Regions from separate parts of the Desmospora activa DSM 45169 genome, predicted to be linked through region 1. Evidence: riboswitches for the same ligand, from Rfam matches in the RefSeq annotation. Region 1 holds a riboswitch; the other holds the start of a gene.
The links. Region 1 has a riboswitch for FMN ahead of C8J48_RS11015 (ECF transporter S component). Riboswitches for the same ligand answer to the same signal wherever they lie in the genome.
Positions count from the first base shown of each region.

Region 2: another riboswitch for FMN. It lies ahead of ribD (bifunctional diaminohydroxyphosphoribosylaminopyrimidine deaminase/5-amino-6-(5-phosphoribosylamino)uracil reductase RibD); the one in region 1 lies ahead of C8J48_RS11015 (ECF transporter S component).

Region 1 covers NZ_PZZP01000001.1:2,269,826-2,272,941, forward strand. Annotated here, with positions in the region: gene ectB (diaminobutyrate--2-oxoglutarate transaminase) at 1-760, shown strand, start outside; gene C8J48_RS11010 (ectoine synthase) at 813-1,199, shown strand; gene C8J48_RS11015 (ECF transporter S component) at 1,255-1,839, opposite strand; FMN riboswitch at 2,000-2,139, opposite strand; gene C8J48_RS11020 (peptidoglycan D,D-transpeptidase FtsI family protein) at 2,278-3,116, opposite strand, start outside.
Region 2 covers NZ_PZZP01000001.1:1,203,956-1,207,071, reverse strand. Annotated here, with positions in the region: gene ribE (riboflavin synthase) at 1-68, opposite strand, end outside; gene ribD (bifunctional diaminohydroxyphosphoribosylaminopyrimidine deaminase/5-amino-6-(5-phosphoribosylamino)uracil reductase RibD) at 71-1,192, opposite strand; FMN riboswitch at 1,355-1,493, opposite strand; gene C8J48_RS05900 (TRAP transporter permease) at 1,610-3,116, opposite strand, start outside.

The DNA.
Region 1 (3,116 bases):
AGTCTCTATGCCCTATGAAAATTATCTAGGTGATGCTGTAGATTCACTCACCCTGCTTGAGCGTTATTTGGAAGACAAAGGCAGCGGCATTGACCTTCCTGCGGCCATTATCTTGGAAACGGTCCAAGGGGAAGGAGGAATAAACGTCGCCAGCTCCCAATGGTTGAAGCAGGTGGAGCAACTCTGCCGCCGGTGGGATATTTTACTGATTGTGGACGATGTGCAGGCGGGATGCGGGCGTACCGGTCCGTTCTTCAGCTTTGAAGCGGCAGGAATCGAACCGGATATCATCTGTCTGTCGAAGTCGATCGGCGGTTATGGCCTGCCGATGGCTCTTACCCTGATCAAGCCGGAGTTTGATAAATGGGCACCCGGTGAGCACAACGGAACCTTCCGCGGACACAACCTGGCGTTTGTAGCGGCCACTGAGGCTCTCTCCTTCTGGGAGACAGACACCTTTACCAAAGAGACCTTACGCAAAGGAGAGAAGGTGAAACTGGCACTGCAACGAATGGCAGATGATCATCCTGAGCTGGAAGCGGAAGTGCGCGGACGCGGACTGATGGCGGGAATCGCCTTCGGTGAGACGGACTTCGCCAGTAAGGTATGTAAAGAGGCCTTCACCCGCCAGTTGATCATCGAAACATCCGGCCCCGATGATGAAGTGGCCAAGTTACTCCCTCCACTCATCATTGACGACGAGGGATTGGATCGCGGTCTCGCCATTCTGGAGGAGAGCATCAAGGCTGCAAAGGCGTGATGGAGGTTTCTCAACAAATACAATAAGAGACGAAGCGGAAAGGAACGATACCATGATTGTACGCCACCTAGACGAAATCGTAGGAACAGACGGAGAAGTCTCCGGGGAGACCTGGACCAGTCGACGCCTGCTGTTAAAAAAGGACGGTTGCGGCTTTTCCCTTCACGACACCATTATCAAAGCGGGCACCGTCACCGATATGTGGTACAAAAACCACATTGAAGCGGTCTACTGCATCGAAGGGGAAGGGGAAGTAGAAACCGTCGATAACGGCAAGGTATATCCACTCAAGGCCGGTTCCCTCTACACCCTTGATGGCCATGAAAAACACCAACTCCGCGCCAAGACACAAATGCGCATGGTGTGTGTCTTTAATCCTCCGGTAACCGGGAATGAAACCCATGATAAGGATGGAGCTTATCCTTTGGAAGAAGATTGATAAAAGCCAACCAAAAAAGCCCCAGTAATGGGGCTTTTTTGGTTGGCTAAACCAATCATAATACCCGTTCCACCCCGGACATCTGCTGCAGCCGGGGCTTCAGCCGCAGATAGAGCGGGAGGAACACGAGTGCGATCAATAGTCCTTTTATCAGATTGAAGGGACCGATACCATATAGAACCAATGCCGTCTTCTCCGGCCCTTCTACCGTCCAGTTGATCAGAAAGGCATATGCGGGTAAGACCACCCAGTAATTGGCGATACTCATCACCACTGCCATAACAGCTGTAGCAACGATAAGTCCGCTGATCAATCCTTTGAGACCGGAAATGCGACGGGCAATCCAGACCGTCAACACCACAAAGATGCTTCCAGCTACAAAGTTAGACATTTCACCAATGGGCAATCCCGCCTCACTACCGGTAAAAATAAAGTGAAGCAGGTTTTTGATAAACTCCACCAGCACCCCCATCCACGGGCCAAACAGCAGTCCAGCCACCAAAGCGGGAACTTCGCTGAAATCCACCCGCAAAAAAGCGGGAAACGGCGGCAGGGGAAAATCGAGATATTGCATTAAAAAAGCAAAGCAAGACAACAAAGATACCATCGTCAATTTGGCAGTTGTAAACCGTTTCGCCACCAGAACACTCTCCCTTTTATATGTGGTTCTGATGACAACCGTACAGCAAAAAGCCCCAAGAGCGGTGAACGATCACCTTCTTCGGGCTTGGATGTGAGTGCAGATTGAAATAGAGGTCCATCATTGGACAGACCTTCCCCACTCGAACAAACGTGTACGTGTCATCCTTCTCCCATCCAGACTATACTGTCGGTCCCGGAATTGCACCGGGTCCACCGCTCCTGACGGAACGGGTCACGGACTGAGGCAATTTGTGCCATCACCGCCGGTCGGGAATTTCACCCTGCCCCGAAGGATACTTGCTATCCAATTAGCCTTATTGTAACGGAAATTGTTTCATTTAGCAATGCGAACGAAAATCCTTCCCGTTGTTAGCCACCATGTCAAACGATTCCTTGCGTGTGGGGTAAACTCAAAAATCATCATTCAACATCCATCTTAATCCCTTGCTTCCCCCTGCACCACCTGTTCCATCACCTGGCGAAATACGCGGTGGGAACGATTGTCCTTGCTATCCTCCACCGAGCGAATGACCACCGAGACAGCGTAACGAGGCTGATCTGTCGGAGCAAAACCGATCATCCATTTATTGAAGCGTTCATTGCTTTGCCCCACTTGGGCGGTCCCGGTTTTGGCTCCCATCGACACAGCGGAATCCTTTAACGATTGAGCCGTGCCGTCGCTGACAGTTGTCTGCATCATTTTTCGCAGCGCTTGCAAGGTTTCCGGTTTGATCCTTTTCTCCACTGCCAGCGCATGGGGTTGAAAGGTAAAAAGCGTCTCCCCGTCTCGTTGCTGAATCTCCTGCACAATCCGGGGGTTGAGCGCTTTTCCGTCGTGAAACAGCGCCGTCACCATATTGGCCGCTTGTAATGGTGTGACGCGAACATCCCGCTGACCAATCCCTGTCTGGGCAACCGCCCCCTGATCTCGGCGCGTCATTTCATCGGAAAAGATCAACCCTCGCTGCTCCTGAGGAAGCTGACGAAAATTCTTCTCCTTCCATACCTTTCCCGACCACAGGATACGGCTTCCTAACCCTAAGCGATTGGCATACTCTTCGATCGTTTTGCCGCCCACCTTTTCCGCTACCTGAGCGAAGGCAATATTGCAGGAGTTGGCGTAAGCTTGCTCCAGCGTCTGTGTTCCATGACCGTCGGGTTTGGAATCGCGTAGGCCGTAACGGCCCAAATGACCATTACAGTGAAATTGATCGGAAGGCTTCACTTTTCCCGTGTCCAAAGCGGCGATAGCCACGACGGTTTTAAAGATGGAGC
Region 2 (3,116 bases), 1.1 Mb from region 1:
TGCATCGCACGGCTGTTCCCGTCAATCGAACGAACACGTCCCACTTCCTCTATCAATCCGGTAAACATGATCATCCCTCCCATCGCGTTTGCCGCAGCAAACCCGTTATACACCAATCCTGCCCAAAGGGGCGCATTTCTAGCTCATCCAGTTCCCATGCCTGCTCCATTCGCTCCCAGCCCTCTCCTTCCACGGCGGTGGGACTCTCTTTGCCCCCGAGCAGCTTAGGCGCGATAAAAAACATCACCCGTTTTACCCATCCTTCCTGTAACAAGGAGGCATTTAGCTCACCCCCCGCTTCCGTCAAGACTGACAGGATTCCATTGTCACCCAAATGTTGAAATACCCGCTCCAAGTTGACCCGTGGACCCGGACCGGTTCGAATAACCGATACCCCGCGCTCCTGCAACAACACTTTTTTGGCAGTATCCACCTCATCACAGCAAAATACCCAGGTTGGCGTAGCAGCAGTATCCGTCACTGGTGTATTCAGCGGCATGGAAAGGCGGCTATCCAGGATGACGCGAATCGGATGATTCCCCCCTTCCGGCAAACGAGCGGTTAAGCGTGGATGATCCTTAATCACCGTACCGACTCCAACCATCACCGCATCATGAATATGGCGGAGTCGTTGTACTTCTTGCCGTGCTTCTTCCCCTGTTACCCAACGGCTGTCTCCGGTGGCGGTAGCCATTTTACCATCCAGTGTGATCGCTGCTTTTAGCGTGACAAAGGGGTACCCGGTACGGCGGTGGTGAAAATAAGCCTCGTTGATCCGCAAGCAATCCGCTTGCAACACCCCGGTTACCACTTCGATCCCGGCTTCCTGCAACCGTTTGACCCCTTCCCCGGATACGCGTCGATCTGGGTCTAGACTTCCGATTACCACTTTATGGATGCCAGCGGCAATCACTCTCTCCGTACAAGGAGGGGTACGTCCGGTATGATTACAAGGCTCCAAGGTTACATAGAGTGTACTTCCCACTGTTTCCTCTGAAGCCATATTGAGGGCATGTACCTCGGCGTGGGGAGTACCCGCTTTCAAATGAGCCCCACTTCCCAACAAGCGCCCATCCTTCACCACCACCGCCCCCACCAGCGGATTGGGGGATGTCTGTCCCTGAGCTGCTTTGGCTAAATTCAGAGCTAGACGCATCCAGTGTTCATCAACGCCTTGTACACCTCGATCCATCCAGTTCCTCCTTCCCTTGTCAATCCAAAAAAGCCCTGACCATCGTCAGGGCTTTCCATCTATGAACCGGAAGCACATGTTGAAAAAGCCATCAATGCAACAGGAAAAAAAGGGTTTTTGTCATAAAATCCCTATTATTGGTGCAGATAGCGTGCCATCCCGTCCATCCTTCTCCCATCCAGACTTTCACTGTCGGTTCCGGACTAACACCGGATCAACCGCTTAACGCGGGTCACGGACTGAGGAAACAAAAGTTTCCATCACCGCCGGTCGGGATTTTCACCCAGCCCCGAAGGATTGACCGTATGTGATTGTAATCGTCTCCAGGTATTAGCCTCACCTGTTCTTTTTATTATAGGCACCGATCTTAAAAACAGCAAGGGCCGCTCCTGAGCGGAACGACCCTTGCCATATCCTTTAGGCGGCAATCTTTAACTCACGCTTGCGGTTTTTCAACCACTGTACCAAAATGATCACCACTAACAATCCGATTCCTGCTAGATCCGTCCATAGCGCTTGGTTAATCAATACGACAGCGCTAGCCACTGCCAAGATGCGTTCCAGCCATCCATACTTTGATATCAGATATCCTTGAATAAAACTGGACCAGACAATAATCCCGATAAAGGCGGTTGTAATCGCCCACGCCGTCTGAGCAAACGTGACACCATCCGCCTGTAAAATCAAAATGGGATTTAACGCAAAGGCAAAGGGCAACAGAAGGGCACCCATGTCAAATTTAAAGCCTTGGACACCGGTTTGAACTGGATTGGCTTGTGCGATCCCGGCGGTTGCATAAGCGGGCAAATTGATCGGTGGGGTATCATCCGCCAATATGCCGTAGTAGAAAACAAATAGATGGGCGGCCAACAACGGGATTCCCACTTGCACCAACGCCGGGGCCATCACTGCCGCCAACACAATATAGGTGGCTGTGGTCGGTAACCCCATACCCATAATAATACAGGCAAACATCGTAAATAAGAGCACCAACAGCAACTGATTATTGGCCAAATCCAGAATCATCCCCGACAATATCGGCCCCAACCCAGTCATGGTTACCACCCCGGTCAAAATTCCTGCGGTTGCACAAGCGGTAACCACACTAAGAGAATTACGGGCACCCAATTCCAGCGCCGCCACAAACTCCCGCCAACCAAAGGCAGTCTGTTTTTCCCCAGGGATCTTTTTACCAAGCAGATACCAGATCAAAGCAAATAGTAAACTACCTGCGGATACCAGTGTCACATATTCATTTAAACCAAACAGGAGGTGCATTGCATAAGCGCCTCCAATAAAGAGCAGCGACACCAAAAAACCGGCGCCAAAACGGCGTTGCATCCGATAAGAGAACAATGCGATCGTCAACGCACCGACAATCGCCATAAAAGAAGCTAAAATCGGCGTCAAACGCAACACCAACAACGTGATCAAGGCAAACACCGGCAACATCAGATAACCACGGGTGGCGAGGATCTTCCAAGCTGGTGTCAATTCTGTTCGAGGCAAGCCTTGGATATTAAATTTGCGGGCTTCCAGATGCACCATAAACAAGATGGCAGTATAGCTCAACAACGCCGGAATCGCCGCCGCTTTTGCAATCTCCAAATATGGAATCCCAGTAAAATCCGCCATGATAAAGGCGGCTGCCCCCATCACCGGCGGTAACAGTTGTCCGCTGGAGGAAGCTGCCACTTCAATGCCACCTGCCACATGCGGGCGAAAACCGGTTTTTTTCATCAGTGGAATCGTAAAGGTTCCCGTTGTCACCGCATTGGCCACCGAACTACCGGAAATCGACCCCATCAGCCCGGAGGAGACAACCGCCGCCTTCGCGGGTCCCCCTTTGAAAGAACCCACCAATGACATCGCCAAATCGATAAACATCCGTCCTGCACCCGTCACTTCAAGAAAAGCACCAAAC